2 regions of the Shewanella sp. SM101 genome follow, and region 2 is predicted to be linked to the other one. Evidence: predicted binding sites of a transcription regulator. Region 2 holds the regulator's gene; the other holds the start of a gene.
The links. The regulator MetJ, encoded in region 2, represses methionine synthesis genes. The targets are predictions, from matches to a motif close to TAGACGTCTAGACGTCTA.
Positions count from the first base shown of each region.

Region 1: a site for MetJ is predicted at 1,184-1,201, ahead of msrA (peptide-methionine (S)-S-oxide reductase MsrA). Genes of this name have one in related genera too.

Region 1 covers NZ_JAKKRH010000005.1:5,603-15,702, forward strand. Annotated here, with positions in the region: gene astE (succinylglutamate desuccinylase) at 1-883, opposite strand, end outside; gene msrA (peptide-methionine (S)-S-oxide reductase MsrA) at 1,214-1,693, shown strand; gene pgm (phosphoglucomutase (alpha-D-glucose-1,6-bisphosphate-dependent)) at 1,806-3,458, opposite strand; gene seqA (replication initiation negative regulator SeqA) at 3,532-4,074, opposite strand; gene L5M38_RS03910 (alpha/beta fold hydrolase) at 4,373-5,149, shown strand; gene L5M38_RS03915 (DUF2788 domain-containing protein) at 5,251-5,472, shown strand; gene ybfE (LexA regulated protein) at 5,483-5,755, shown strand; gene fldA (flavodoxin FldA) at 5,810-6,337, shown strand; gene earP (elongation factor P maturation arginine rhamnosyltransferase EarP) at 6,423-7,604, shown strand; gene efp (elongation factor P) at 7,650-8,210, shown strand; gene L5M38_RS03940 (glutamine synthetase family protein) at 8,357-9,691, opposite strand; gene L5M38_RS03945 (Na+/H+ antiporter NhaC family protein) at 9,988-10,100, opposite strand, start outside.
Region 2 covers NZ_JAKKRH010000056.1:7,152-17,251, reverse strand. Annotated here, with positions in the region: gene metF (methylenetetrahydrofolate reductase) at 1-865, opposite strand, end outside; gene L5M38_RS21105 (bifunctional aspartate kinase/homoserine dehydrogenase II) at 1,083-3,476, opposite strand; gene metB (cystathionine gamma-synthase) at 3,488-4,651, opposite strand; gene metJ (met regulon transcriptional regulator MetJ) at 4,863-5,177, shown strand; gene L5M38_RS21090 (sulfite exporter TauE/SafE family protein) at 5,312-6,055, shown strand; gene nrfD (NrfD/PsrC family molybdoenzyme membrane anchor subunit) at 6,162-7,109, opposite strand; gene L5M38_RS21080 (4Fe-4S dicluster domain-containing protein) at 7,112-7,678, opposite strand; partial or broken gene phsA (thiosulfate reductase PhsA) at 7,691-9,973, opposite strand.

The sequences.
Region 1 (10,100 bases), on a different contig from region 2:
AAGATCTGAAGTTTTCGACATCCGTTGCGAAGGTAAATTCAAAATCATCGAAATGTTTATTGATAACGCGGCACACTTGGTACAAGTTGACCTTATCGGCATCAAATGCATCTAGCTCCAACGGCTTAGCGGTGATCAAGCGCATGAACATTTCATGGGTGGCGATAAAACGCGTCATGTCGTTCTGCCCCATGGGATACACTTTACCAAGCTCAATGGTAAAGGCATCAGCGCCGTAACGTTCAGAAGAAAAATAGCTGAAGGTCGTGGTCGGTTCGTGGTGGAAAAGTACTGTATCGACGCCGCTTGCGGCTAAAAACATAATTTGCTCGCCGCTAAAGGCGCGCCCTGGACGATAGGGATAGATAGCGAACTTTTCATGCTTCGAGGCGCGCATCGCCGTGTGCAAATCATAATGGATGCGCTGACGTCCATCGGCAACCGCAGTATAAAAACGATCGACATAGGCTTCGAGTTTTTTCGCGCGTACTCGCTCAGGGTTCACTAACCCTGGTGGATTGGAATGCTCACCACTAAATAGACGATTCATGTTTTCGTCAATAATCCGCGTGCCGTTATTAATCGCTAATGGGTTACCAATGAGAAATAAAGTGCGCTGCTTTGCGATGATCTTTTGCTGTAGAAGTTGTTTAATTAAGCTATTGCAGAGTTCAATGGGCGCGGTCTCGTTACCGTGAACACCGCAGGAAAGCACAATATCTTTTCCTTCATTCTGTATTGGTTCGAAAACAATAACACCGGTATCCCACACTTCCACTTGAGTATGATCGCCTAAGTTAAATGAAAATTCGCCATCGAACTGTTCAGGATGGGCTAAGGTGAGCGCTAAAAAATCCTTTGAATCTAACAGAGCTTGTAACACAGAATTCTCCTTATAATGATGTGTAACAGTATTGGCGCAATAGCATAAGTACAGGCAGTAATAACCACTTAAGCATTTATCTCACCGCGGTTAGTCTCACTCGCACCTAAAAAACGGCTTCAATACTAACACATGTTTTTAGTGCTGTTCTCAGACATTTATTGCCGTAGGACCCAGTTTTAAGCGGAATGACATTCAACTAAGCTGATTGTTAAATTCTTAGGACATTCCCTAAGAATTTCCCATGATAAATATTCCAGCTTGAGGCTTGCTTTTGCACTCAAGTTTTATCACAATTCTTAGCCATCTAGACTTCTATTGGATTTAATTATGGCGTTAGCAACCTTTGGTGCCGGCTGTTTCTGGGGCGTAGAGTATTTTTTTAGACAAGTGAACGGCGTATCGAATGCCACCTGCGGCTATATGGGCGGCAATAATGCGGCGACAACCTATGAAGAAGTCAAAAAAGGCAAAACGGGCCATGCCGAAGTGGTGCAAGTGGAATTTGACCCTGCCCTTGTCAGTTATGAAGACTTGCTCGATGTATTTTGGAAAAACCACAATCCAACGAGTCTGAACATGCAAGGCGGAGATATTGGCACTCAATATCGCAGCACCATTTTCTTCCACGACCGAGAGCAAAAAGCGGCCGCAGAAGCCTCAAAATTAGCTTTTGCCCGCTCGGGGCGTTGGGGATTACGCCATATCGTCACTGAAATTGTGCCATTGCAACAGTTCCATGTTGCTGAGGAATATCATCAAAATTACATCGATAAGAATAACTTACCGAGTTGTCATATCGAGTACTAAATACGGTCAAATCAGCATGAGATCAACTACTCACAGCTGAATTAGACACAAACAAAAACGCACTCAAATCTGAGTGCGTTTGTTTTTGATACTTTATAAACCTACTACTGCATTAAGCGTTTAGCGCCTTATCAATTAATGCCTGCGCATCTTTGATGATCTCAGCCAAATGCTGTTCACTGATAAAACTTTCGCCGTAGATTTTAAATAACGCTTCAGTGCCCGATGGACGCGCCGCAAACCACCCATTAGCTGTGGTAACTTTGATGCCGCCAATCGCCGCATTATTGCCTGGCGCATGGGTTAACACGTTTTCGATTGTCTCACCTGCAAGCACAGTGGCATTTAAGGTATCGGCATTGAGCAAAGCAAACTTGGCTTTGTTTTCAAGACTGATTGGGCTATCGATACGCTTATAGAAACTTTGGCCAAATTGTTTTACTAACTCTTGGTGACGCTGACCTGGGGTTTTACCTGTCACCGCAAGAATTTCTGCCGCAAGTAACCCTAGAATAAAACCGTCTTTATCCGTACACCAAGTAGAGCCATCACGGCGTAAAAATGCCGCGCCAGCACTCTCTTCACCGCCAAAGGCGATTGTGGCTTCGGCTAAACCGTCGACAAACCACTTAAAGCCCACTGGCACTTCGAGTAACGTTTTGCCGTGGAAAGCACAGATTTTATCGATAAGCGCACTCGATACTAAGGTTTTACCTATGGCTAAGGTATCGCTCCAATCTGGTCTGTGTGTCAGTAAATAATCAATAGCGACCGCAAGATAATGATTCGGATCCATCAAACCCGTACCAGGGCAAACTATGCCGTGACGGTCATAATCGGGATCATTACCAAGGCATAAATCAAAGGATTCTTTATGGGCGAGTAACCCGGCCATCGCGTAGGGAGATGAGCAATCCATGCGGATTTTGCCGTCTTTATCCAGCGGCATAAAGCTAAAGCTTGGATCAACCTTATCATTGACTAAGGTGATATCGAGCCCATAACGCGCGGCAATCGGTGCCCAATAGAAAATCCCTGAACCACCGAGCGGGTCAACGCCGATACGCAGCTTAGCGTTGGCAATCGCCTGCATGTCGATAACATTTTCTAAATCAGCCACATAGGGCGTGATCAAATCAATGGCGTTAACATAGCCTGATGCCAGCGCTTTGGCATACGCTAATTTTTGCACGCCAGCTAACGCTTGGCGCAAGTAATCATTGGCCCGCGATTCAATCCAAGCCGTGATATTACCTTCGGCCGGTCCACCATGGGGTGGATTGTACTTGATGCCACCGTCCTGAGGAGGATTATGGGAAGGCGTAATGATCAAACCATCGGACAATGCCGCACCCGTAATATTGGCTTCGCGATTGGCGCAAATCACCCCATGGGAAACCACTGGCGTTGGCGTAAATCCATCGTTCTGTTGGATTTTCACTGTGACTTTATTTGCCGCCAGCACTTCAATGGCCGATAAATAAGCGGCGTAGGATAACGCATGAGTGTCAATCCCGAGGATCAACGGCCCATTGATATTCACCGATTGGCGATAATCCACCACAGCTTGGGTAATCGCCCAAATGTGTTGTTGGTTAAAACTGCCATTGAAGGCGCAGCCTCTGTGCCCAGAAGTGCCAAAGGTGACGCGTTGTTGTACGTCATCCATATTTGGCGTGATGCTGTAATAATGGCTCATCAGTTTTGGAATATTGACCAGATCCGTCTGATTAGCGATTTGTCCTGCCCTTTGATGTATTGCCACCTATGGCTCTCCTGCACTCAATTACAATTAGAAAAAGTAGAAAAATGTCGTACTAACTTGGCTCACCCGCGGATTAAACGCGCTCGGCGATGCCCGCTGCGACTGTCGCATCACAACCAAATTGCACTAAAACTTCCGATAAAATAGTGCGTTTCTTGGCGGTATTGTTGTTACTCGTTACCCAGAAACCACTTGCACCAATTTCTTTTGGGTTAGCCGAAGCACTCGCTTCGAGCAGTTGCTCCTTAGAGCGAGCAAAATACAAACGATCGCGCCCTTGGATCTGCAGAATTTGTGAGAATTGCTCTGGGGCTAATTGATACAAACTTTCGAGCAAAAACAGAAAACGCCCTACTGCGCCTTTTTGCTGCGATAACTGATGTTCATCGACTAAGCGACTAAAATCATTCACTGCTGGCACTGTTTGCGCCGCGACGGGCTGAATAGGTTCAGCTTCAAGGCTCGGTTGGCTAATCGCCAAAGGCTGGGGTTGTTCGACCGCATCGACGGACAGGCCGAGTAATCGACGAAGAATGTCAGAGGCGCTCTCACCAATACGTTCTGTTTTGCTGGCAATATGACGATAGAGCTCTTCATCTACTTCGATATATTTCATAACCTTAATTATCCTTTGTTATTCGACAGGCTTAACCGAAAAAAGTGTACCACAGCGATCGGGGCAGATCATTGCGATCTGTTACCAGTGTATCTATCTCTATCAATCTGATAAAGCGCCATTATTCTAAAAGTGCGGGAAATAGCACAGCAAACTAGCAGTTAATCGACAATTGCCGAAAAAGCACACAAGTTACTGGCCGCCCCCACTATAGAAATGGCAACTGACTTGTCAAGCCAACGGCATTAAGGGCACAATTCGCGTCACGCTAAGCTAAAAATCTCCAACAGGAATCACCATGAACTTTGTTTCCACAGGCCAAGGACCCGCAGTGCTCTTGATCCACGGCTTGTTCGGTAATCTAGATAACCTCAAAGGTCTAGGGCAAGTATTAGAAAATCAGTATCAAGTTATTCGTGTCGATGTGCCCAATCATGGTTTAAGTGAGCATTGGGATCAAATGGACTACCCTCGCCTCGCCACTGCAATGATCAGCTTGCTCGACGAACTGGCTATTGAACGCGCCCATATTGTGGGTCACTCCATGGGCGGTAAAATCGCCATGGCGACGGCGTTAGCCTTTCCAGAGCGCATTATCAGCATGGTGGCAGCCGATATCGCCCCCGTCGCCTATGAGCCAAGACACGACACAGTGTTTGCGGCATTAGAAAGCCTGCCCTTAGAAGGCCATACCGACAGACGCTTTGCCCTAAACCACTTAATTGACAATGGTATTGACGAAGCAACGGCACAATTTTTACTCAAAAATCTACAACGCACTGATACTGGCTTTCGTTGGAAAATGAACTTAAGTGGCCTAAAGGCTTGTTATCCTAATATTATTGGCTGGCAAAATCAGACACTAAATCCAGTACAAAGCTATGCTGGACCAAGTCTGTTTATTCGCGGCGGCGACTCAAATTATGTCACTAGCGAGCACAGAAGCGCTATCATGGCGCAATTCCCCGCGGCACAGGCAAAAACACTTGAAGGATGTGGTCATTGGTTGCATGCGCAAAAACCCGTCATTTTTAACCGGATCGTGTCTGAATTTATTGACAAACATTCAATGTAAATCAGCAGCAAACTCGACCGAAAGCATATGGCAGCCGCCATCTTGTTGTGATATATTCGCGCCTCTTTTGGCCTTAGAACACTCTCAAGGACTAAGAAAGTATGTTATCTCAGTACATGGAACAAATTGAAACCATCGGCCTGAACCTGTTTTTTGCCTCGATATTTTTCTTTATCGGCATGGCCATCCACGATGTGCTTAAACAAGGTAACGTGCCAAAATTTGGTCGATTTATTGTTTGGTTAGTGTTATTTCTCGGCTGCGCCGGGTTTATTGTAAAAGGTATTATCCAGATCACTTGGGAAGGCTCAGGGATCGGTTAACAATAAGAACATGGCAAAAGAAGCGACAGACAGAACCACTATTGACCTTTTTGCCAACGAAAAGCGCCGGGGCCGACCACGTAGCAATCCTTTGTCCCGTAGCCAACAGCTTAAGGTCAACAAACGCAATCAAATCCAGCGCGATAAAGCCAACGGATTAAAGCGAATAGAGTTAAAGGTGTCACAAGATTTGTATGACGCCTTGAATGAGCAGGCATTGGCCAGTAACATCAGCCGTAGCCAGTTAATCGAATTAATTCTTCAGCAACAAGTTGAGTGCTGAACGAGTACCAGCAAGATTAACCTAATAAGTGAACTAGACATTAAAGGATAGACAATGGCAACTGTAGGTCTTTTTTTCGGTAGCGACACAGGTAACACCGAAGCTGTAGCCAAGATGATCCAGAAAAAACTGGGTAAAAAAATGGTTGAGGTGAAAGATATCGCCAAAAGTACCAAAGAACAGATTGCAGAGTATGACTTGCTGCTGTTCGGCATCCCGACCTGGTATTACGGTGAAGCGCAATGTGACTGGGATGATTTCTTCCCTGAATTAGAGCAAATTGATTTTACTGACAAACTTGTCGCTATTTTTGGTTGTGGTGATCAAGAAGACTACGCTGAGTACTTCCTTGATGCCATGGGCATGGTTGGCGATATTGTTCAGGCCCGTGGTGGCATCATCATCGGCCATTGGCCAACTGCAAGCTACAATTTTGAAGCCTCTAAAGGTCAAGTCGATGACGACCACTTTATTGGCTTAGGTATCGATGAAGATCGCCAGCCAGAGCTGACTGAAGAACGTGTTGATGCTTGGGTTAAGCAAATTTACGAAGAAATGTGTTTAGCTGAATTAGAAGATTAATTCTGTTAACCATTTGATTAAAGCGGCTTAACGCCGCTTTTTTTATGCATATATTTCTGACTAAGAATAACGACATACCACACTCATGACCAACACAGCCCGCTCTAATCACTGGGATATTTTTTGCACCGTCGTTGATAACTACGGCGATATTGGCGTCACTTGGCGTTTAGCCAAACAAATAGCCAATGAGTATCAGATCCCCGTTAATTTGTGGGTCGATGACCTCGCAAGCTTCTCGCATATCTTACCGACACTCGATCCACTAAAAGCCACTCAAACCTTCAATGGTGTGAATATTATTCATTGGAAAGAGCCTTTGCCTATAAAGTTTGTTGCAGGAGCTGTGCTCATCGAAGCCTTTGCCTGTGAATTACCCGAACAGGTAAAAGCGCAGCTGGTTTATTTACATCAGAACGCCCCAAAATCTGTACCTGTCTGGCTGAATTTAGAGTATTTAAGTGCTGAAGATTGGGTTGAAGGCTGCCATGGTTTGCCATCGTTACAAGCCAATGGTTTGAAGAAGTATTTCTACTTTCCCGGTTTTAGCGCCAAAACGGGTGGACTCATTTGCGAGCAAAAGTTGTTTACCGAGCGTGATGCTTGGCAAGCTGATACTGCCAATAAATTGCAGCTTTTTACTAATCTAGGTCTTAAGGACATTCAGGCACAAGACACTGTTATTAGCGTTTTTAGCTATGAGACCGAGGCGCTACCCGCATTATGTGAGTTATGGCAGCAATCAGTAGAAAAAATCCATGCGCTGATCCCCAAGGGGCGTAGCTTAAACAGTCTGACGCATTTACTGCCATGTGAAATTGCCGCTCTAGTGCCGGGTCAACAGATAAATCATGGCAATTTAACCCTGCATATTTTACCTATGACTGACCAACAGGGGTTTGATCGCCTGCTCTGGAGCTGTGATTTTAATATCGTGCGCGGTGAAGATTCCTTTTTACGTGCCCAATGGGCCGCAAAACCCTTCATTTGGCACATTTATCCCCAAGAAGATGATTATCACCTCGTAAAATTAGAAGCTTTTCTCAAACTTTACTGCGATAATCTGCCACCTAAAATTGCTTGTTATTGGTCTGAATTGAATCTCGCGTTCAACCAAGCACAGCAATCAGCCGTGAGCCTTAACTGGCAAAACCTTAATCCTGTTAATTTGCCCTTGTTACATCACCATGCTAAACAATGGCCAATTAATGCATTAAATGCTGCAGATCTCGCTACTCGACTAGTTCAGTTCGTTAAAAACAGCTAAGATACTGCGCGAAAACAGAAAAATCTAAATATAGGAAATAGTGTAATGAAAACTGCTCATGAAATCCGTCCTGGTAACGTGATCATGTTAGATGGCAGCCCATGGGTTGTGCAGAAAACTGAAACAACTCGTTCTGGCCGTAACGCTGCTATCGTTAAGTTAAAGTTGAAAAACTTACTGCTTAACTCTGGTACTGAAACGACTTTCAAAGGTGAAGATAAGTTAGAAGACATCATCCTAGATCGTCTTGACTGCACATATTCTTACTTTGCAGATCCTATGTTTGTATTCATGGATGCAGAATACAACCAATACGACGTAGAAGCTGAAAACCTAGGTGATGCAGCGGCTTATATCGTTGACGGTATGGAAGAAACTTGCCAAGTGACTTTCTATGATGGCAAAGCTATCTCTGTTGAAATGCCAACCACTATCGTCCGTGAAGTGATCTACACTGAGCCTTCAGCTCGTGGCGATACTTCAGGTAAAGTGATGAAGCCAGCGACTATCACTGGCGGTGGCACAGTAAGTGTTGCAGACTTCGTGAAAGTAGGCGACAAAATTGAAATCGACACTCGTACTGGTGAATTCAAGAAGCGCGTTTAATCGCCCTTCTCGTTTCCAGACGAAGAAAAGCCAGTGCTTGCACTGGCTTTTTTGTTGCTGTTTTTTAGTCACTCATTTTTAAGACTCTTGAGTCATTTAAGGGGTTAAAACTTTTATAAGTAATAATTCCCTTATTCATAAAAGCGTTAGCATTGCGGCCCTAAGAAACGTCGCTCCCAAGCCCCTATCTCACTCAAATAGCTTTGGAATTCAATTTCCTTCACCGATACAAAGCCAGTGACAAAATCGTCCCCGAGTAAGCGTCGTGCCGAATCACTTTGGCGCATTTGCGTTAACGCAGCTAAAAATGTCTGCGCGAGGTCATGGCTGCTCTCATAAGCGCTCCCAGTTTCTGGTGCACTTGGCGATAATTTTTCTTCCATTCCGGCAAGGCCCGCTGCCAAAGATGCGGCAATCATCAGGTACGGATTAGCATCGGCGCCCGCAATGCGATTCTCTACCCGTCTCGCTACTGGAGCACTTAATGGCACACGTAAGCCAGTGGTGCGATTATCAACGCCCCAACTTAAATTAATCGGCGCTTGACTGCCGGAAATGTAACGTCTAAATGAATTGATATTGGGTGCGAATAACAACATTAAATCAGGTAGATACTTTTGTAATCCGCCGATATAGTGGTGAAAACGGTCAGTGTCGCTACCATCAGCATGGCTGAAAATATTATTACCTTTATCATCGACGACACTTTGATGTAAATGCATAGAACTGCCGGGTTGACCCGCTATGGGTTTCGCCATAAAAATTGCATTCAAGCCATGTTTAATGGCGATTTCTTTCGCCGCGTATTTAAACATAAAGGCTTGATCCGCTAAGGCCAGCGGATCGCCATGCACTAAGTTAATTTCATATTGCGATAGCCCCATTTCATGGATCCAAGTATCGCCTTTAATCCCAATCGCATCGATAGCGGCATTAAACTCATCCCAAAATGGTGCGAGTTCATTGAGCATATTCATGCTAAACGCGGATTGACCATTTTCAGCTCGGCCACTTTTTGAAATGGGTGCCTGATACGGCACACTCGGATCGGTATTGGCCTCCGTAAGATAAAACTCAATCTCAGGGGCCACCACGGGCGTTAACCCAAGGGCTTGGTAACGGGCCAACACATTTTTTAACATAGAGCGCGGCGCAAATGGACATAAATTGCCATCCAGTAATACGCAGTCATGGATGGCAAATGCGCGCGGCACTGTGCTCCATGGGATCATCTTGAGGGTGCTGTAATCGGGGACGAGTAAAAGATCAGGATCAGCATCAGGGAAAACAGGATCGTAGGAATACTCACCGGTAATCGCTTGCATCGAAATCGCTTGGGCAATACGTAATTCAGCACCCTGAGCAAAACTTCGGGCTGGCATAAGCTTTCCCCTTGGATAGCCTGAAATATCAGGGAATAAACACTCGACATCACGTATTGTGCCGTGCTCGAAAAACGCAGTAAGAAGAGTTGAGTCCATTTGATTCGTTTGCCACTAATGTTGAAAATAATGCCCTGAAGGATGCAAAGTATAATCAGGCTTTGATTTGAAAAGCTACATGGCGATGATGAAATATGTAAAATATAAATGACAATTTCGTAAAATATAATTTGACATCAGTTGAAAATCTTCATTTTACAGTGTAATCGTGTTTATCCTAGTTCAAGCCTCATCACTCTTTATTCACCTTTTACTCACTCTAGCCGTCTAACCTAATTACGGCAGACATAAAAAAACCAGCCGTAGCTGGTTTCTTATATTAATCGTGACAGAAGTTATGCAATCACAATAAAGCCGATAAATGCTATTACTGCTGCGATAAGTGCATAAGGTAACTGAGTCACAGCATGGCTCACTAAGTTACAACCTGAGCCTTGGGCGGCCAATA
Region 2 (10,100 bases):
TGTGGCAAATCGCGTAGGTCAATTCGGCGCGATTTAAGGTGTAGAAATGGAAATCCTTCACGCCTTCGCGGGACAATACTTTTACCATATCGATTGCCACGTTTGCCCCCACCAATTGGCGTGTACCCACATCGTTTTCTAGGCCATCAAATTGCTTATGTAACCAATTAGGTAACGACACATTGGTCATGCCCGCGAAACGTTTTAGCTGGGTAAAGTTAGTCACAGGTAAAATGCCCGGCACAATTTCAACGTCGATACCAGCGGCAACACAGCGATCACGAAAACGCAGGTAAGATTCCACATCGAAGAAAAACTGGGTAATGGCACGGCTGGCGCCCGCATCAATCTTGCGCTTAAGGTTGATCAAATCCGCCTGTGCATTACTCGCATCGGGATGCACTTCTGGATAGGCCGCAACTGAAATATCAAAGTCAGCCACTGAGCGCAGTAAACGCACTAAATCGACCGCAAAACGGGTTGGCTTTGGGCTACCCGCGGGTAAATCACCACGCAGTGCCACTATGTCACGAATGCCCGATTTCCAGTAATGCTTAGCCAGTTCTAACAGCTCTTCATCGCTGGCATCCACTAAGGTTAAGTGCGGCGCGGCAACGAGGTCGGTTTCCTGTTGGATACGTTCAATCACGCCATGGGTGCGGTCGCGAACACCTGAGTTAGCACCGTAAGTCACAGACACAAACTTAGGATTCAGCGGCTCTAAACGACGGATAGAGTTCCACAGGATCTGTTCCATTTCGGGGGTCGATGGCGGGAAAAACTCAAAAGAAACATTAATATCGCCATTAAGCTCAGACAAGCTCTGGTTCAGCGATTGTGAATGTTGTGCGTGATGAAAAGCCATGTGTATTTCCTCAACCGCCCTTGGCGCTACTCTTTGCTAGTATGAATTCGTTCAAATGGACGTTTGGACGTCTATATGTCCATATACTAGAGAAACTGAGATGTAAGTCAAGCCCAAAAATACCCATAAACCGCATTTAATCTCGGTTAATTCGATAGATTTATTCTAGCCAATAAAAAAGGACTCGAATGAGTCCTTTAAGAAGCTTGATACCGCGTTATTCCTGCAGCAGATCGCGACAGATCTGGGTCAGATCCGACTGCACCGCCGCCGCGGTCACTTCGCGTCCTGCGCCCGGTCCACGGATGATCAGCGGATTACCTTGGTAGAAGACACTGCGGATCACAAACACATTATCACCAGGGGTTAAGTTGGCGTAAGGGTGATGGGTATCGATCCACTGCAAGCCCACTTCGGCCTTAAGCTCTGGGCCGCTGTTGTCTAAGGATGCCACATATCTAAGCACCTTATTTTGCTCCGCCGCCGCACCATACTGTTGCAGCAGATCGGCATCTAACTCGGCAATACGGGTGAGAAATTGATCTAAGGGAATATCCGCCAAAGCGGCTGGTACGAGTGAGCGCAGTTCAATATCTTCGAGCTCGATTTCAAGGCCAATTTCACGGGCCAAAATAAGCAGTTTACGCTGCATATCACGGCCGGAGAGATCGTCGCGGGGATCGGGTTCAGTAATACCTAAGCCTCTGGCTTCAATCACTAATTCTGAAAATGGCTTGCTGGTATCGTATTTTTCAAATAACCAACACAAGGTGCCGGAGAAAATCCCACCCACCGCTTCAACGCTATCACCGCTGTTACGCAGATCATTTAGCGCATGTTGGATGGGTAAACCTGCGCCACAGCTGGCGTTATAGCGCCAAAATAAGCGACGATTACCCAGTTGCTGCTTTAACTCTCGATAGAAAGGCAGTGGACCCGAGCCCGCAAGTTTATTCGCGCTCACCACATGGATGCCACGCTCGAATAGCTCTGGATATTGCAGCGTCAAACTGGCGCTGGCACTGATATCTAAGGCCACCAGCTCATCGCAGTTAACTTTCTCTAATTGCTCGAATAAATGTTCATACTGCCAAGGCGTTGCTTCAGTATTAAACTCTGTTTGCCACGCGGCAAGATTAATCCCAGTGGATTTAATCAAGGCTTTACTCGAACTGACCAAACCGACTAACTCAACACTGGCTTCGAGTTCATGGTCCAATGATGGTGAAACCGACTTAAACAGATCAATCCAAGCCTCACCGATATTACCCACACCGAGCAGCAGGACACCAATGCGTTTACGCGGGCCAGCGCAGCGACGGTGAACTTTTTGGGTTAACAGATTCACCTGTGACTGAGGCACTAACGTCACTAAACTTAAATCGCCACTGAACAAAGGTTTAGCATCACGGCTCAGTAAACGGGCGAAACTGCGACGATAATGTTCGGCGTCGGCACTCACTAATGCGACTAAACCAAAATCTGTATTGATCTGCTGATCACTAATCCCTAATGCTTCTGCCTCGGCATCGAGTAATCTTTGAACTTGTTTTTGATTCTCAGCGGTATAAGCAAGCTCAACCCTTTGATGGGCAGAGGTCCAATGGGCCAATGGCGTTAAACCCGCGGCAATCAATAAATCTAATAAACGAGTTAACTCACCCGTGAGTTTAAAGCCGAACAGGACCACAGCATTGAGGTTAGTCACCACAGGCGCGCTCGCCGACGAACTGTGGGGCGCGATTAAGGTAAAGTCAGTGTGCGATGCATAACTTGAACGCACCGCTAAGCTCACTTCAGTATTGAATAACGGCTGCAAAGTGCGCGAATGCAATACTGGCGAGCCCAAACGCGCTAAGCGATCTGCTTCGGCAAGTGACATGCTTTTCAGTAACTTGGCATCGTTGATTTTATTAGGATCGGCGTTGAACACCCCTTCCACATCGGTCCAAATGGTCACGCGCTCGATATCAGCGAGACTAGCAATCAAGCTAGCACTAAAATCTGAACCATTACGGCCAAGTAATAAGGTATCGCCACGCTCGTTAGCGCAGATAAAACCTGTGATCACTAAGCGTTCATTGGGATGCGCGGCTAATAGGGCTTGTACTTTAGCGCGGGATTCTTGTACCCGAATTTGTGGCACAGCGGCTTCATCGGCCACTAAAATTGAACAGGCATCCACATGGCTTGCCGCCACGCCAGATTCGCGCAGTAGCGCCGCCATTAAACGTGCCGACCAACGTTCGCCAAAGCTCACCACATGGTTGATTTGGTATTCATTGCGCTCATCTAAGGACAACAAGCTGATGAGTTGCGCTTTATCCGTGGCCAAACGCTCACGCAGATCGCGGGCTTGTTCATTCGACAACAACTGCTCAATCAACCCCTGTTGGTAGCTGATCAGCACTTGTAATTCTTCTTGCCATAGCTGACCCGCATCACGCAGCGCTAATAATTTATACAGGAAATTCGTGCTTTTACCTGCCGCAGAGACCACCACGAGATCATCACTATGACCGTGGGTTAACAGGATATGGGCGACTCGGCGATAACAATCGGCATCCGCTAAACTGGAGCCACCAAATTTATGTAAGTGACAACGTGCCATCTATTATTCCTCTACTGACAAGCCGCAACGGCGGCTAATCCTGCTTGAATATCTGCAACTAAATCGGCGGCATCTTCAATACCCACCGATAGCCGCAATAGGGTGTCCTTAATACCAGCCTCGAAGCGCGCCTGCGGCTCCATGGCTCTGTGGGTCATAGTGGCGGGCACTGCCACTAAACTTTCGACGCCACCTAAACTTTCCGCCACGCTAAATAAGCTGAGAGCACCTAAAAAGGCCACGACTTCGGCCTCGCCGCCTTTGAGCTCAAAACTCAGCATAGCGCCAAAGCCCTGTTGTTGCTTGGCCGCAATGGCGTGACCAGGGTGATCCGCAAGACCGGGATAATAGACTTTGCTCACCACAGGGCTTTGCGTTAATACCTCAATAATACGCTGGGCATTGGTTTGATGCTCGCGAATACGCACCGCTAAGGTACGTAGGCCGCGCAGGGTCAGATAACTGTCGAAGGCCGACCCCGTTAAGCCTAGAGTGTTCGACCACCAATGTAAGCTTTCGCCGATTTGCACGTCTTTGGCGACCACAGCGCCGCCAACAACATCGCTGTGACCATTGATATATTTAGTGGTGGAATGGATAACGATATCCGCGCCTAACAATAGGGGTTGTTGCAATATCGGCGATAAAAAGGTGTTATCGACCACCACCAGCGCGCCGACCTCATGGCTCGCCTTAGCAATGGCTTCGATATCCACCACACGCAATAACGGGTTCGATGGGGTTTCGAGCCACACCATCTTAGGATTCTGGGCAATGGCGGTGGCTAACGCTTGGCTGTCGGTTTGGTCGACCACAATGAGCTTAAACTGGCCTTTCTTCGCCAAGTTGGTAAATAAACGGTAAGAACCGCCATAGCAATCATGGGGCACAACTAATAGGTCATCGGGGCCGAGCAAAGTAGTCACTAAGGTGATGGCCGCCATGCCAGTGCACGTCACTATGCCAGTGGCGCCCTTTTCTAATTGCGCTAATGCTTCGCCTAAAATGCAGCGCGTTGGGTTGCCTGAACGACTGTAATCGAATTCGCGGGGATTTTTATGACCATCGAAAGCGTAATTAGTCGACAAATAAATCGGTGGCACAACTGCACCATATTGAGTATCGCTTTCGATACCCTGACGCACTGCCAGTGTGGCTAATTGACGCTCTGCCATGGGGGACTCCTAAATTCGGTAGACTGATAGAGATGTCTGGACGTCTAAATGTACCTAAGCCCAACGCCATCGTCAATAGGCGTGAAGACGTTTAGACGTCTGAACATAAAGAAATCTGTTTGCAATCACAAAGAAATAGTAGCAATAATTTGACTGTTCTTTGTAAGGGTTTAAAATCTGCCCCGAATTTAGCGTTATAACAGGTGAGTCAATGACTGAATGGAATGGGGAATACATCAGCCCCTATGCTGAACATGGCAAGAAGAATGAACAAGTAAAAAAAATTACTGTGTCTATTCCGCTCAAAGTGCTTAAGGTCCTCACGGACGAACGTACTCGTCGTCAGGTCAATAATTTGCGTCACGCCACCAACAGCGAGCTGTTGTGTGAGGCATTTTTGCACGCCTACACTGGCCAGCCATTGCCCAACGATGAAGATCTGTCAAAAGATAATCCAGACAGCATTCCCGCCGAAGCCAAGTTGTTGATGGATCAAATGGGAATAGAGTGGGAAGACATGGAATAGCGACTCGTCGCTTTCAAAGTCATATCACAGTGCTCATCAATAGGGATCGTTAACGATCCCTTTTTGTTTATACCCAAGCGACTTCAAACTTTCAATTTCACCATCTTGAGTTGGTTTGGGATATAGGAAATCCTATGTTTTCTATGATAGATCCACAGACACTCGCCTTAGCCTCGCTGGTCGTGTTTCTGGGCGCATTAACCCAAAGTCTGATTGGGTTTGGGCTTGCGGTTGTCGCCAGTCCTTTGCTGTATATCGTCGATCCACAACTTGTACCTGCGCCTGTTATTGCTATGGGTTTCTCCATCGCCCTGCTGACCTTAGTGCGTGAGCGCGGTCACTTAGAATTCAATGGCTTGCAATATGCGCTCATAGGCCGCGTGCCCGGTGGTTTTATCGGCGCGAGTTTATTACTGTTTGCGCCTCAACCCATACTCGGTTTATCCATCGCCGCTATTGTGACTGTCGCAGTGATCCTCAGCCTGTATAAATTCAGCCTGCCAGTGAATAAGAAAACCCTCTTCGGTGCGGGCGTGGTTTCAGGGATCTTCGGCAATATCGCCGCGATTGGTGGCCCGCCGATGGCGATTTTGTTGGCAGGCAAAGATGCCTCGCAGTTTCGTGCTGCCCTGTCGGCCTTCTTCATTTTTAGCTCCATGATTGCACTGATTATTTTAGCAATCACTGGCTTATTAGAATTAAAACATCTGTGGCTGTCGTTGATGCTGCTCCCCTCAGTGATTTTAGGTTACTTAGTCGCAGGGCGATTGGTGGGCCGTGTCGATAAAGAGAAGACAAAGATGGCGACGTTAGTCCTGTGCAGTATCAGCGCCTTAGTGCTAACGGTGAAGTCGGTTATCGAGTTATTACCCCAATAAGCGTCCTGCTTGTACTGGCAAACCTTCTCAAGATTCAAACAATAAAAAAGCACTGACATTGCCAGTGCTTTTTCTTTATCTATCAATATGTAAAGCTAGATTACACTCAGCTTAAATAGCTTTGCCCTGCGTACACAATAAAGTGTCTTAAGGCGAGTACGCCCGTTAAGCTCGCACAAGCCACCATGATCATCGCGCCCTTAGTGTGGCGAGTCGCGGCGGGTAGCAGCATAAACAGCAATGGAATACCAAAACCTATACCGACAACGCCTATCCAGAACACGCTTGCCCATAGCCCAGAAGTTAACGATGCTAAGGCCGCAGCCGCCGCGCCGCCCTTGAAGTACAAGGCGCAGAACAGCATGAACAGGAACAGGATTTCAATCGCCATCACAGGCAATTCTAAACCGTGCATCTTCACTAAGGTTTTGTCGTGGCTGTCAGTCTTAAACATCAGCAACGCCAGTACCGCATTTGCCGCAGCGCCCGCGGATAGACCTGACACTAAAAACAGCGCAGGCAGTACCGCAGTGTTGAGCATAGGATAGGCATTCATCGCCGAAATTAAGAAGCCAGTGTAAGCCCCTACGCCAATGGCGAGGACAAACAACAATACTTCAATCAGCTTTCGAAATGGCATAAGTAACTTAGCGATAGGTGTTAGGAAACCCAACCCCCATTTTGGTAAGTCATCCCGCAGCACAATAATGGCGTACGCAAAAGCTAAGGGAGAATACGCCAGCAGCGCCAGTACCCCGATTGCCATCACAGACTGGAAGTTATAGTGAATTAAGATCAACCAGAAATGGAATGGTTTGGTTAAGTCAAACACTAAGCAAGCTAGACCTAAGCTAATTGCTACAGGCCCAATAATGGCTGCCGCCTTAAGAATGCTGCTTTCAGCTCCCGCGCTGTGTTCCTTATTCGCCCAGCGTAAACCAATGCCAATCAATAAACTGCCCGCGGATAACCCCGCCATAAACAGGTAAACGGCGATGACCCAGTGCCAAGTGACAGGATCATATTGCGCCATGTCGCCCCAAGTATTGTTCATAATCAAATCCCCCCTCTTTTGGTAGGAACGCGATATACCCTAGGTTTAGTGCCCAAATGGGTTTTATCTTGGTAAGTGATTTTAGTGTTGAGCATGATGGCCACTTCACTCTGCGGATCATTAGCATCGCCAAACACTAAGGCATCGGTTGGACACACTGTCACACACGCTGGCTCTTCGCCCCGTACTAAACGACTGTCTTTACAGAAGTTACACTTATCCGCCGCCTTGGTTTCTGGGTTCATAAAGCGCACTTTATAGGGGCACGCTGCCACACAGTACATACAGCCAACACACTTCTCGGTATGGATAGAGATAATGCCATCTTCACCCACATAGGCCGCACCCGTTGGGCACACCTTAACGCAAGGTGCATCTTCACATTGCTGGCAAGATACCCTGTGATATTTGAAATGCAGATTGGGCATCTCACCAAAGGGACCTTCCACACGCACTTGCAGACGAGTTACGCCTTCGGGTACGCCATTTTCACTGCGACACGCCACGTTACAAGCTTGGCAGCCGATGCACTTATTCTCGTCGTGCACCATTACATATCGTTTATTCATTTAAGCCTCCGATTAGCGCTTTGCCAGCGTGACGCCCGTGGTGTGCACTGTCATGCCACACACAGGAGCAGTAACGTGCGGCAGTAAGTTACCGCAGTGGATACCTTTGCCCGTTGCTCTGACCAACTCTTTGTTTTTAGAACCAAAGCCCATGTAAGCAAACACAGTATCTTGGCGAATACCCGGCGTGACTAAGGCATGGCCTTCTTCTGTGCCAACACTGCTGGTGAGGCGGATTGGGTCGCCATTGCTGATGCCTAATTTGCCCGCAGTGACGGGGTGAACCCACACAGCGTTATCCGACATCAGGTTAGCGAGCATAGGTACATTGTGGGTTGCACCATTGGTGTGCACCGCCACTTTGCCTTGGATAAAGTACAGCTCATCTGCTTTTTTAAGATTCACTTCGCGGAACTTGATCACCCCACGGCCCGGTGCCATGGCTTCGACTTTCGCGGAAGTGAGTTCAATCTTGCCACTCGGGGTTTTAAAGGTCAGTGCACTGGCGTAAGTGCCGTCTTCATCGGCAGGTCGCGCATTGGGGTATGCCTTAATAAACTCGGCAACCATCTTAGGCTCGCACAACATAATTGGCTTACCAAAGCTCACAAAACCTTCGTCTTTGATCCGGCGCAGCAGGTCAGTGTCGCGGTTCACCTGCAGCATTTGCAGGGTTTCCATGTTTTCCCATGGATAGAACTCGCCAAGGCCCATAGCCACACCCACATCCTTAAAGATCTGCCAAGAAGGCTTAGTATCACCTAAGGTTTCAACGACCCGTTGGCGCACATAATAGGCCGGATTTTTACCTGACTTATCAGCAATTTATTCATCACGTTCAAGATAAGTCGACTCAGGTAAAATCACGTCCGCATAGGCGGCGGTTTCGCTGATATACACATCACACACGGCGATAAAGTCGAGCTTTTTCATCGCTTCAACAACGCGCGCCCTGTCTGTCATGGTTTGCATTGGGTTAGTGCGTGACATCACCCAGCCGTGTAACTGGTAAGGAACAGCGCTTAATGTGGCATCGAGAATAGTTTGATAAACGCCGCCCGATGTCCACATCATGGCGTACTGTTCTTCCACCTGATCGATACGTTTCGCTGCTGGTTTTGGCATGTCTTTCACGCCAGGTTTTGCCAATACGGGCGCAACCGCTTCACCGGCAAGCTTGTTGTAATCACCGGGTTTCTGGCCGATATAAATCCCGCCCTTGCGCTCAATATTACCAATCAAGACGTTGGCGGCGTACAGGGCGCGGCGCATCTCAAACTCTTCGGTGGTAAAGGTGGCTCTGTGACCAAAATCGACCACGGCATGGGGCGCTTTTGCCGCATATTCGTGGGCGATGCGACGAATGTCTTTGGCAGGCACATCGGAGATGGTTTCAGCCCATTCAGGGGTATAAGCTTTCACTTCGGCGGCAAAGGCTTCGAAACCTTCCACATAGCGCGCGACAAATGCCTTGTCGTAAAGATTATCTTCAATCAATACATGGCATAACGCCAAGGCGACGGCCACATCGGTACCGGGGCGAATGGCATACCATTCATCAGCTTTATCGGCCACAACGGAGAATCTTGGCTCGAACACCACCAGCTTGGCACCTTTGTCCATTTGCGCCGCCATCATGCCGCGGGTTTCGGACATATTGATGCCTTCGTACAGGTTATGGCCGAAGTTAATGATGTATTTAGAATTACTTAAATCACGTTTAACCTTAGTGCCAAAAATAGCCTTAGCGGCAATTTCATAACCGCCGGGGCACGTCGACGCGTGGGTAAAGGTATTTGGACTACCAAAGGCGGTCGCAAGGTGAAACAAATGCTTTTCTTGTGAGCCCGATTTGGACGAGAATGCCACTGCCTCTGGGCCATGTTCTTTTTTGATTTTATTTAGATTTTCGGCGATAAGTTGATAAGCCTCATCCCAACTGATCTCGGCCCATTTGCCTTCGCCGCGCTCGCCAACCCGCTTTAACGGTTTAACGATACGCTGTGGATCGTACAGTAAGCTATGGCCTGCGCCGCCTCGGGCACACACTTTACCGCCAAAGGACTTAGCGGCCTTGTTGCCACTAATGAAGACGTTTTTGCCCTCAATCACCCGCGCCGAAATCGGGCAACGGGTTGAACACATTTCGCAAATACTGGCAATTTCCTTGCCCATGCCCTTTAGCTGCTTATTCTCTAATGCCGCTAAGCTGCCCGGCAGCAGACTGGCTAACGCACACGTGGCGCTACTCGCTCCCGCTCCCTTTAAAAAGGTTCGCCTATTAAGCTCAATCATGGTTACCTCCATCACGCTCATCCCACCCGTCAGTCGCCATTTGTGGCGCCATCGAGCAGAGGTTTGCTCACTGATTTGATTACTTTTTTAGTTATAAAGCGTTAAAACAGCGCCACCATATCTTCAA